Regions from separate parts of the Cytobacillus sp. FSL R5-0377 genome, predicted to be linked through region 2. Evidence: predicted binding sites of a transcription regulator. Region 2 holds the regulator's gene; each other region holds the start of a gene.
The links. Region 2 encodes CtsR, which represses protease genes until heat stress. Its sites were predicted from a motif close to ATGGTCAATAAAGGTCAAACA; they were not measured.
Positions count from the first base shown of each region.

Region 1: the regulator CtsR is predicted to act here: its motif matches at 1,658-1,678, upstream of NSQ49_RS04690 (ATP-dependent Clp protease ATP-binding subunit).
Region 3: the regulator CtsR is predicted to act here: its motif matches at 2,116-2,136, upstream of clpB (ATP-dependent chaperone ClpB).

Region 1 is NZ_JBBORA010000001.1:946,259-950,548, forward strand. It holds gene NSQ49_RS04680 (hypothetical protein) at 1-437, shown strand, start outside; gene NSQ49_RS04685 (YkvI family membrane protein) at 487-1,545, opposite strand; gene NSQ49_RS04690 (ATP-dependent Clp protease ATP-binding subunit) at 1,743-3,899, shown strand; gene NSQ49_RS04695 (M3 family oligoendopeptidase) at 4,071-4,290, opposite strand, start outside.
Region 2 is NZ_JBBORA010000001.1:2,357,167-2,361,456, reverse strand. It holds gene NSQ49_RS12205 (IS110 family transposase) at 1-1,084, shown strand, start outside; gene NSQ49_RS12200 (hypothetical protein) at 1,999-2,130, opposite strand; gene NSQ49_RS12195 (CtsR family transcriptional regulator) at 2,322-2,783, shown strand; gene NSQ49_RS12190 (UvrB/UvrC motif-containing protein) at 2,807-3,355, shown strand; gene NSQ49_RS12185 (protein arginine kinase) at 3,358-4,290, shown strand, end outside.
Region 3 is NZ_JBBORA010000001.1:1,148,549-1,152,838, reverse strand. It holds gene NSQ49_RS05760 (carbamoyl phosphate synthase large subunit) at 1-360, shown strand, start outside; gene argF (ornithine carbamoyltransferase) at 357-1,313, shown strand; gene NSQ49_RS05750 (YjzC family protein) at 1,812-1,991, shown strand; gene clpB (ATP-dependent chaperone ClpB) at 2,150-4,290, shown strand, end outside.

The DNA.
Region 1 (4,290 bases), 1.4 Mb from region 2:
GTGAAACGAAGGAAGACACTGCCTTTCTGAAACACAGTGATAATCAAAATTATTCGATTTACGTTCTGCCAGCATATGAATTAACTGCCGAGGAACCAAATAAGGATGTGCTGTACCTTTCCGAAAATGATCAAGTATTCATGAGGATTGAACTTCTTCCGGATGATGCAGACTGGGACATGATTGAAGAGAACACCAAAGCACAGCTTGAAGCTGTCAGCGAAAATGTGCAGACATCAAATGCTCCTTCAGATGATTTTTACAAAGATGCGTCTGTGATGAGAGCAGAAGGAAACGGTGAGAAGGTTTCAGCCTACCTTGTGAAAAACGATGATTTATCACTTAAGCTCACTCTATTCAATAAGGAAGATGCTGACCATGAGGATGCATTCCTGCAGATGGCGAAAACCATTATGAAAGAGAAGCCCCAGGAATAATAGGAATTTGAAAGAGATCCATGTAAAGCGGATCTCTTTTTTGTTATTATCAGGCTTTTCTGCCCTTACTTCCATCATCAAATGGCTTCATCCATAGAAGAATGATAAATGTCAAACTTACATATCCAAAAACCGGATATAAATAGGAAAGCAACGTTCCATAATTGATCAAACTGATAAAGTAACAAACTACAAAGATAAAGCCCACTATAAAAATACTCGGCACCGAAAAGTGCTTTTTTACCTGTCTCTCGATGCCAAATACATTCCCAATAACAGAAGTGAAAATCTCTCCATAGATGACAAACACAAAAATCCAATAGAATGAAGATGCCAATGTCTTTACAATAGCGGCCATCGGGATATCATATGCCTCTAGATTCGGCAGCATCATAAGTGTTAAATGGCTGGATAGCAGAATGAGTGTCAATGCGGCACCACCAAGGTATCCGCCCCATTTTATTGTCCGGTCATCATTTATTTCAGAAGCCACAGGCACCAGGACAGCCTGCGACAATGTTAAATTCAGAGCAGTATAAGAAAACGGAGCCACAACCGCCTTCCACCCATCTTCAGCATATGGGATAAACAGAACCTGTTCTGCAAAATTAGGAAGCTTCATGCTAATAAATAATAAAATAAAGCTAAATGCAATCATCATTGGAACAACGAATGTATTTACAGCAAATAATCCGCGTATGCCCACTATCATTGTAATGATCGTTAACCCTATCGTTACGAGCAATCCTGCAGTCTTGCTGATGCCAATCTGTTCCTCAAACACTGCTCCTGCACCTGACAGCATAACTGCACATACACCAAGCAGCATAAACAGCATTAGTATATTAATGGCAGAACCAAAAAATCTTCCAAATAAATATTCATTTAATTCCTGGTAGGATGCTGCTTTTATCTGTGCAGAGATTCTCATTAACTTGGAACCGAGAAATATAAAGATATAACCGCTCATAAGTATCCCAATTAAACCGATAAAACCAAATCGGGAAAAAAACTCTACAATCTCCCTGCCAGTGGCAAAGCCCGCGCCTACCACGGTTCCCACATAAACGGCAGCGATCTGAAAAGCTGCCCCCCAATTCGTCTTCACTTAATCTCCTCCTTCCTTTCCAATATATGTAGTCTGATACAAACAAAGACGAGCTTTTTTGCATTTAAACGCAAACTACATTTTGGATACAAATTCCAAAACAAATCTCTTGAAAGTCAAAGAAGGTCAAATTATAATATCGGTATAAGGTCAAATATAGTCAAAGTCAGACCAAATTTTTAATGGAGGTATGCAAAATGCTTTGTCAAAAATGTCAATCAAAAGAAGCAAACGTACAATTAAGACTGAATGTGAATGGAAATGAACGAAACATTAACCTTTGCCAAAGTTGTTATCAAACTGAAAAGCAAAAAAGTCTTACTTCCTTTGGGCCTGCTTTGAGCGGCTTTTCAGGTTTTGGCCAAATGCCTTTAGAGGATTTCTTTAAAAAAATGGCATCATCCCAAGGAAATGAAAACTTCAAGCCTTTAAAAGAAGCGCCGGGACACAATCAGGGGAACGGCGGATTTATCGATCAATTCGGACGAAATCTTACACAGCTTGCAAAAGCTGGTTTAATTGACCCAGTCATCGGACGGGACGAAGAAATAAATCGTGTGACGGAAATTTTAAATAGAAGAAGTAAAAATAATCCGGTCTTAATAGGTGAACCGGGAGTAGGTAAAACAGCTATTGCCGAAGGGCTGGCGGTTAATATTGCCGAGGGGCGGGTCCCGAAGAAACTTCTAAATAAAGAGGTTTATTTGCTTGATGTGGCATCCCTGGTTGCAAATACCGGCATTCGCGGCCAATTCGAGGAACGAATGAAGCAGCTGATTTCAGAGCTTCAGACTAGGAAGAATATTATTCTCTTTATTGATGAAATCCATCTGCTAGTCGGAGCGGGGTCAGCTGAAGGTTCAATGGATGCCGGCAATATACTGAAGCCTGCCCTTGCAAGGGGAGAACTGCAAGTAGTAGGAGCTACAACATTGAAAGAATACCGCCAAATTGAAAAGGATCCAGCTCTCGAACGCAGATTCCAGCCTGTTCATGTAAATGAGCCGACTGCTGATGAGACCTATGACATCTTGATGGGGCTGAAACAAAAATATGAGGATTATCATGATGTTTCTTTTACAGAAGACGCCATAAGAGCGTGTGTACAGCTGTCAAGCCGCTATATTCAGGACAGATTCCTTCCTGATAAAGCCATTGATTTAATGGATGAAGCAGGTTCAAAAATGAATCTTCAGTCAGGATATATTCCGGCAGAAAATATTGAGAAACAGCTGAATGAAATCAGCAGGCAGAAGGAACTTGTATTAAAAGAAGAAAAATATGAAGAAGCTGCAAAACTCCGTGAAGAGGAACTAAAACTCCAGCAGGCATTAAACGGAGAAAACAAAGCTGAAAGGCCAGTTATTGAAACTAGTCTTATTCAGGAGATCATCGAGAAGAAAACGGGAATTCCGGTCGGCAAATTAGCCGAAAATGAACAGAAAAAAATGAAAAACCTTGAGGAAAATCTTGCTCAAAATGTAATTGGACAGCCGGAAGCAGTTCGTAAAGTTGCAAAAGCCATCCGCAGAAGCCGTGCAGGACTTAAATCCAAGCACCGCCCAATTGGATCTTTCCTATTTGTCGGGCCGACAGGTGTTGGGAAAACTGAATTAACCAAAACACTTGCGGAGGAGCTGTTCGGCTCAAAAGACAGCATGATCAGGCTTGATATGAGTGAATATATGGAAAAGCACAGCGTGTCTAAAATTATCGGTTCCCCTCCCGGATATGTTGGACATGAAGAAGCAGGACAGCTGACAGAAAAGGTCCGCAGAAATCCGTACAGCATTATCCTGCTTGATGAGATAGAAAAAGCACATCCAGATGTACAGCACATGTTCCTTCAAATTCTGGAGGATGGGCGCCTGACAGATAGCCAGGGCCGTACTGTCAGCTTTAAAGATACAGTTATTATTATGACAAGCAACGCAGGTGTTGGGCATAAAGAAATCCATGTTGGATTTGGCGCAGCTGATGCCGTCAAAGATTCAAATATTCTGGATTCGCTCGGCAGCTTCTTTAAGCCGGAATTCTTGAATCGTTTTGATGGCATTATTGAATTTAAAGCATTGGAAAAAGAACATTTATTAGAAATAGTCGATATCATGCTCAATGATCTGCAGAAAACATTAAATGATCAGGAGCTTGAATTGACTGTTGCGCAGGAAGTTAAGGAGAAATTAGCAGAAGACGGGTATCACCCTGATTTTGGCGCAAGGCCATTGAGAAGAATTATCCAGGATGAGCTTGAGGACAAAATTGCAGATTTCATCATTGACCATGGCGGTAATAGTCATTTACAGGCTGAGCTGGAAAACGGAATAATTGTGATTAATTCACTACGCAAATAAGATGACAAAGAGCCGGAATTCATAACCGGCTCTCTTTTTTTATGGCTCTTCTTTAAGGCCCTTTTCGTATAAATTAATTGTTTTTCGCTTCAATGCTGTCCGTTGATAATCAACTCAGCAAATTAAACAAGTTATGAAAAAGCAGCAAACATTCCGAAAACAGCTTTTATTTTATAAACCTTTATCATTCACTGAATTCAGCCATTTCTCAATTTCCCCGATAACCGACTCTACACATCCCTCTTCAAAAGGAGAAATCAATCCAGCTTCTTTAACAAGTCCAGTGAAAGGCTTGCTGCCGCCAAGCTGGCATAGTTTTAAATAATCCTTCCATGCATCTTCCTGATTCTCCCTGGACCTTTTCCAAAACTGGAATGCGCAGATTTGGGCC
Region 2 (4,290 bases):
CGACAGATTAACAGAAGGTTATGGTGAACAGCCACATATTGTATTTGAATCAACTGGGGTCTATTCCAGGCAATTGGAGCGGTTTATGAATGTAAATGGTTTTTCCTATTGTTCCTTGAATCCCCTGGAAGCTAAGCTCCAGTGCGACTCCTTGAGGATCCACAAAACGGATAAGAGTGATGCCCACCAACTTGCCCTTACCCACTTTTCAACGCAAAGGACTAATCGAAATGGCACAGAAGATCTTTTTCTCCAATTGAAGTCGCTATCCCGATTTTACAGTGAACTTGATGACGAGTTATCCGTAACACGCAACCGCATGCATAAAGTTATTCAGCTAACCTTTCCGGAACTGGAAAAAATCTTTACAACCAAATCAGAGCTATTCCTCAATATTGTTCAATTGTACCCACATCCAGACTTGGTGCTCCAACATTCAAAAACGGTTATAAAGAACAAAATCCGGACAAACACTGATAAGAATATTTCTACCGCAAGGGCTGAAAAAAAAGCTACTCAATTGCTTGAAGCAGCGCATTTATCATTTCCTGCCGTTTCGTCAACCGATGTCCTGTGTAGCCAGCTGATATCTTACGCTAGGCGTTACCAGGAACTCCTATCCATGAAAGAAAGGTGTATCGAGGACATGGCGCAACTAGCAGAAAGCCGGGCTGAATACCATATTCTCCTCAGTTTCCCGGGGATTGGCTCAAACACCGCAGTACGTCTAATGGCAGAAATAGGGGATATTAGACGTTTTGAAAACAATAAGCAGCTAAACGCATACGCTGGTATTGATATTCGCCGTTACCAATCAGGTAAAACCTTTTACAAGGACAAGATTAATAAACGTGGCAATAAGCATTTACGTAAGCTCCTTTTTATCATTATCCAGAACATGATTAAACTACGCCGTTTCAGTCAAAACCATATTGTTGATTATTACGATAAATTAAAAACGCAACCCTATAACAAGTGCCATAAGGTTGCATCCATTGCCTGTGTGAATAAGCTTTTGAAGATTATCTTCCACCTTATTACACACAATATGAACTATGACTTCCGGTTAGCCACCCAATCATAGTTTAGTACATAATACCACAAAGGCAGGTCTAGTTAAAAAACGCGAAATCACTAGGCCTATTAGGTATACCTATAAATCTGGCCCCTCTTCAAACACAACGTTGAAGGGGATTCATTTATACAGAAAATAAATTAACGGTTTAAAGGTGCTTGACTAATCGTAAGAAAGACTGCAGACAAGCTCAATTTTCATTGAGTTTGTCGACAGTCTGAGAGCACCTGATGGGTGCTCTTTTTTGTGTGTATGAAGGAGCGATCAGAAAAAAATTTGGGCTTTAGTTTAAAAGGAATTATACCTATATGTGCCACTTTGCGCAGCAAATGTGCCGCTTTCAGACATATAGGTGCCAGAACAAACTTTTATGTGCCACACCTTATTCTCCGTCTGGTTTAAAATTCAAAGCTGTTCTCTCTAAAGATAAATAGTGCTAAATGTTAGATAAACTTCAAAGTGTGCTAGATAAATTCAAATTTATGTTAGATAAAACCCAGAACATGCTAGATACCATCTGAAGCCGAAACCAATAAAATAACACTGATTAAAACCTCTCTCCTTCATATAACCTCGACTATTACAGGCTTATTCAGAGGTTCACCCACCAAAAAAGGATAACCTACTCAAAAAAGAACCTGATGGGTGCCCTATTTTTGTATGTTTGAAAGATTTTGCGATCAGAAAAATAAATTTGGACTGCAGTTTAAAAGGAATTACACCTATATGTGCCACTTTGCGCAGTATATCTGCAGCTTTTTCATTTTAAGCGCAGCTTTCAGACATATAGGTGCCAGAACCAAAATATATGTGCCACACCTTATTTCTTCATATATTTTAAAATTCAAATCCGTTCTCTTTAAAGATAACCTCCCCAAATACGAGATAAACTCCAAAACCTGCTCGATAAATCCAAAATCTTGTTAGATAAATTCACAGTCATGTAAGATAAATCCCCAAACCTGCCAGATAAATTCCCCAGCAAACCCCGCTTCAGAAAATCCAAAAACTGCGCACGTGCAGAAAGCTCCGACCAGCATAATCCACCCCTCCATAAAAATCTTCTCCCATCCAAGCACAAACCCGCCTAATCAAAAATATATTGTTATCGACATTAACTTCCATTTTCAGGTTTGGGAAGTCAAAAAATGGGGGAAAATTATTAGTACCCGCCAATTGCAAGAAATTACATAAATCATGTATAATTAATGTCAAATATAGTCAAAGTCAGATAGGGGGAGGCCTGGTGAGGAATATATCCGACATAATTGAAAATTATCTCAAACAGGTTTTGGAGAAAAGCGAAAGGGAAATCGTGGAAATTAAAAGAAGCGAAATTGCTGACAAATTCCAATGTGTTCCTTCTCAGATCAATTATGTGATCAACACCCGTTTTACGATTGAAAAAGGATATGCAGTAGAAAGTAAGCGGGGAGGCGGGGGCTTCATCCGGATTATGAAAGTCCAATCCTATGACCATGCTGATTTGATTGACCAGTTAATATCTTTGGTGCAGAGCAGAATTGCCCAGAGCAGTGCAGAGAATGTTATCTACCGTCTGGTAGAAGAAGAGATTATAACAAACAGGGAAGCCAAAATAATGCTTAGTGTTATAGACCGTTCTGTCCTATATATAGACCTTCCATTCAGGGATGAGCTGAGGGCAAGAATGCTTAAGGCAATGTTAACCACTTTAAAATATAAATAGTAGTGAGCTGGAGAGGTGAAGTCATGATTTGTCAGGAATGTAATCAAAGGCCGGCCACGCTGCACTTTACAAAGGTTGTAAATGGCGAGAAAGCAGAGTTTCATCTTTGCGAGAAATGTGCGCAGGAAAAAGGTGAAATGTTTATGCTGGGCAGCGGGTCCGGTTTTTCAATAAATAATTTGCTTGCTGGCCTTTTGAATATTCAGCCTGCCTTTCAGGGATCGGGCCAGGATCCTTTTCAGCAGGAGAAGGTTCTGCAGTGTGAGCAATGCTCCCTAACCTTTCAGCAATTTAAAAAAGTTGGCCGTTTTGGATGTGCCAGCTGCTATGAGACTTTTAAAGATCAGCTGAATCCCATTCTTAGAAGGCTGCACAGCGGAAATGCCTCACACAGCGGGAAAATTCCTGCACGAATTGGGGGAACCATTCATTTGCGCAGGAATATTGAGGATTTAAAAAATCTCATAAAAGAAATGATTTCCAAAGAAGAGTTTGAGAGAGCGGCAGAATTGAGAGACGAAATTAGAAAGCTGGAAAAACAGCTCAATGCCGATCAAAAGGGAGGGGAGTAAGCTTGTCGCTGGAACGTTTTATCAATCAAGCTATCAGCTCCTGGATGAGTGCTGAAGGACCTGATTCCGATATTGTGTTAAGTTCAAGAATCAGACTCGCCCGCAATATAAAGCAATATAAATTCCCTACTTTATTTTCTAATGAAGAAGCAGAAGCAATCATTAAAAAAATAAAGGCTAGGGTGGAGCATTCTCCTTTTTCAAAACTTGGGGAAATGGAGCTTTTATTAATGGATAATCTTCAGCCTCTTCAAAAAAGAGTGCTGATGGAAAAGCATCTGATCAGCCCCCATCTTGCTGAGAATTCAACTCATGGTGCCTGCCTTCTTTCTGAGAATGAAGAAGTCAGCATCATGATTAATGAAGAAGACCATATAAGGATTCAATGTCTGTTTCCGGGGTTTCAGCTCTCTGAAGCCTTAAATATGGCGAATGAAATAGATGATTGGCTGGAGGAAGAAGCCGATTATGCATTTAATGAAGATATTGGCTTTTTAACAAGCTGCCCTACAAATGTAGGAACAGGGCTCAGGGCATCGGTTATGATGCATTTGCCTGGCCTCGTTCTCACACAGCAAATGAACCGGATTATTCCGGCAATTAACCAGTTAGGTTTAGTTGTTAGAGGAATTTACGGGGAAGGCAGCGAAGCTTTAGGTAACATCTTTCAGGTGTCCAATCAGATTACTCTCGGAAAGTCAGAAGAGGATATCGCCGAGGATCTGAAAAGCGTTGTCAGTCAGCTGATTTCTCAGGAAAGATCGGCAAGGGAAGCATTAGCAAAGACTTCTAACATACAATTAGAAGATAGAGTCTTCCGCTCTTATGGCATTTTATCAAACAGCCGAATCATTGAATCAAAGGAAGCAGCACAATGCCTGTCTGATGTTCGCCTGGGGATTGATATGAAGTACATTCAAAACATATCAAAAAAT
Region 3 (4,290 bases), 1.2 Mb from region 2:
TCCTTCCATGCCAGCTTGAATGGTGTTAAGGGCAAATGTATTGTAATAGCAAATTCTTCAAATACAGACGAATTAACACATTATATTAATCAGGTGAAAGCTGTGCCGGTTCTTCTGACTCAAGACAATATGGACTGGAGTGCTCAGGAAACCTTTGCTTTATATAATCCCGGAATGAGTGAAGCAGATAAAAAAATGAGAGAAATGGGAACAAAAAACAGAATTTTGACTTTCAGTGAGAAGGAAACGCTTATTGCCTTATTAAAATCGATGACAGCAGGCGAGTGGGATGTTAATTCCATTGAAGATTGGCAGGGCGCAAAACATAATATGGGAGAAAAGGAAGTGGGCGTTATATGATTTCAATTCAGGAAGCGAAAAAGGGCTTAAATATAAAAGGAAAGGACCTTCTAACACTTGCCGACTTTACTGCAGACGAAATAAAGGGACTTTTGGAAAAAGCAAAGCAATTAAAGGAAGCTCATCTGCAAGGGGCAGAAACTTCTATCCTAAAAGGCAAAATTCTTGGCATGATTTTTGAAAAGTCATCTACCCGCACTAGAGTTTCCTTTGAAGCTGGAATGCTGCAGCTTGGGGGGCATGCCTTATATTTAAATAGCCAGGATCTGCAGCTTGGAAGAGGAGAAAGCATTGCGGATACAGCTAAAGTGCTTTCACAGTACGTTGATGCAATTATGATCCGAACGTTCTCCCATGATAAGATCCAGGAACTCGCATATCATGCAGACATTCCGGTTATTAACGGCCTAACAGATCTATATCATCCATGCCAGGCTCTTGCCGATCTCCTTACACTCGAAGAGAAAAATGGAGAGTTAAAAGGACAAAATCTGGTATATGTAGGTGATGGCAATAATGTGGCACATTCTCTAATGATTGCTTCTGCCAAGATGGGGGTAAATATCACGATTGCCTGTCCTGAAGGGTATGAGCCTGACCAAGGTGTGCTTAACCAATCATTGGAGTTTGCTGAATTAAGCGGTTCAAAGGTAATCATCACATCCAAACCTGAAGAAGCCTCTGCTAATGCTGATGCCATCTATACAGATGTATGGACGAGCATGGGCCAGGAAGCTGAAAATGACAAAAGGCTCAAAGACTTTGCTGATTTTCAGGTTAATGAATATCTTGTCCAAAAAGCCAAAAAAGATTATGTCTTTTTGCATTGTCTCCCTGCCCATCGCGGTGAGGAAGTTACAGCGGAGGTCATTGATGGAAAAAACTCTGCCGTGTTTCAGCAGGCTGGAAACAGACTTCACGTACAAAAAGCCATTCTTTCAGAGATATTATAATAATGAACAAGGCCTTCTCAGTTGTTGAGAAGGCCTTGTTAGTAAGATGAGAATAACACAAGAGGTCCAAAAGCATAACAATAAATCACAAAAATACTTCAGGATGACTTATCCATAATATTTACAATCCATTTCAGTGAAATGGGCGAAAAAGGCTGTGGTATACGTCAAGGCCTATTCAGGTTAGGATCCTATGCACCACCGCTTTGTATCAGCCTCACAATATACCCTATATAAGCCCGAATAAATGCTGGGCAATTTCCTGTGCCGGGTAGAAAAAGGATAGGCTCAGTAAGTTCCTGAATTTATCCCCAAATTCAGTATTTAGGAATGTCAGAAAATCAGCCGCAAATAAACCCGCACAATCCCTCCGTTTCAAATAAACATGAAGGCAGAATTCTTTTTCCATGCTTTAAATGACTGCCAATAGTTTCCCTCATGAGAGATGCAAGAGTGGAAATAATAATAAGTGATTTACGATTAAAGGAGGTATTGGGCATGGGGCAAAATAGACAATTTAAGCCTGGCCAGAAAGCGCCTAATAATGGAATTTATATAGAAATTGGCGAAACGGGAAGCAACGTCAATAATCCGCAAATGCTTAAAATGAGAGCTGGAGATCAATTCCCGGAAACATCCAATCATAACCGCATTTGGACATATAAAAGAAAGCCCTGATTCTGATTAATTAACTGGAAAATGGGGAAATAAGAAATAGAGCCATCCCATTTGCGGATGGCTTTTTGGATATGGTAATAGCTGAAAACTTTACATATGAAAAGATTGAATTATAATAAAATAAAAGGTCAAAAAAGGTCAAAAAGGGAGGTTCCATAATGGATATAAATCGGATGACAGAACGGCTTCAGGAAGGGTTAATGAATGCACAGTCCATAGCTGTCCGTGAGCAGCATCAGGAGGTGGATGAAGCCCATTTATTCCTGGCTTTACTGGAGCAGGAAAACAGCCTTGTTTCATTAATTCTGTCAAAAATGGAGATTCCGGCCGATTTCTTTCTTGATAAAATGCAGGAAGCAATGAGAAAGAAACCGCAAGTATCCGGTTCGGGAACGGAACAAGGAAAACTGTATATAACCGGTAAACTGCAGCGGCTGCTGGCAGAAGCAGAAAATAAAATGAAAATTTATCAGGATGATTTCATGTCAGTAGAGCATGTATTCCAAGCTGCTGCATCAGCGGATTCTGAAACTGCAGCTGTTTTAAAGACATACGGAATCAATCAGGAACAAGTGGAGCAGGCGATTAAGGAAATTAGGGGGAATCAGAGGGTGACATCGCAAAATCCGGAATCAACATATGAGGCTTTAAAAAAATATGGAAGAGATCTTGTTGCAGAGGTCAAGCAGGGAAAAGTAGATCCTGTAATAGGGCGGGATAGCGAAATCAGGCATGTCATTCGCATCCTTTCAAGAAAAACAAAAAATAATCCAGTGCTGATAGGGGAACCGGGGGTAGGCAAGACAGCTATTGTTGAAGGACTGGCACAGAGAATTGTACGTAAGGATGTACCTGAGGGCCTCAAGGATAAAACCATTTTTGCACTTGATATGAGCTCCTTGATTGCAGGGGCCAAATTCCGGGGGGAATTCGAAGAAAGACTAAAAGCTGTATTAAATGAGATAAAGAAAAGCGAAGGCAGAATTCTTCTTTTTATTGACGAGCTGCATACAATCGTGGGAGCGGGCAAGACAGAAGGAGCAATGGATGCTGGGAATATGCTGAAGCCTATGCTTGCAAGAGGCGAATTGCATTGTATTGGAGCTACCACACTTGAAGAGCATCGCAAATATATTGAAAAAGATCCTGCCCTCGAACGGCGTTTTCAGCAGGTATTAGTGCAGGAGCCGGATGCAGAGGATACAATCTCCATTCTCAGAGGACTGAAGGAGCGCTTTGAAATTCATCATGGAGTCAACATCCACGATCGTGCTTTAGTGGCTGCCGCAACATTATCAGACAGGTATATTACAGATAGATTCCTTCCCGATAAGGCTATTGACCTGGTGGACGAAGCCTGTGCAATGATAAGGACGGAGATTGATTCAATGCCATCCGAGCTTGATGAGGTTACAAGAAGGGTCATGCAGCTGGAAATAGAAGAAGCTGCACTAAGAAAAGAAAGTGATGAAGCAAGCAAGCAGAGACTAGGAGACCTCCAAAAAGAACTTGCCGAACTAAAAGATCAGGCAAATAGCATGAAAGCAAAATGGCAGCTTGAAAAAGAAGGAATCCAAAAAGTCCAGGAAAAGCGGGAGCAGCTGGAGATAATGCGCCGCGAACTGGATGAGGCCGAAAATAATTATGACTTGAATAAAGCTGCGGAACTTCGCCATGGAAGAATTCCTGCTATGGAAAAGGAATTGAAAGAGCTAGAACAAGCCGTTAATGAGAATCAAGGGGACAGGCTGCTGAGAGAGGAAGTCACAGAAGAAGAAATTGCTGGCATAGTGGCAAGATGGACTGGTATTCCCGTGGTTAAACTTGTTGAAGGAGAACGTGAAAAGCTCCTTCGCCTTGAAAGCATCCTTCAAGAACGAGTAATTGGCCAGGATGAGGCGGTACAGCTGGTGTCAGATGCTGTCCTGAGAGCCAGAGCAGGAATTAAAGATCCGAACCGCCCCATTGGTTCCTTTATCTTCCTGGGTCCAACCGGAGTGGGAAAGACAGAGTTAGCTAAGGCACTTGCACAGTCATTGTTCGATAGCGAAGAACAAATAATTAGAATTGATATGTCCGAATATATGGAAAAACACGCTGTATCAAGATTGATAGGCGCTCCTCCGGGGTATGTAGGTTATGAGGAAGGCGGTCAGCTGACAGAAGCTGTCAGAAGAAAGCCATATTCAGTAATCCTGCTTGATGAAATTGAGAAGGCTCACCCTGAAGTATTTAATATCCTGCTGCAGATGCTTGATGATGGAAGAATAACTGACTCACAGGGCCGCACGGTTGATTT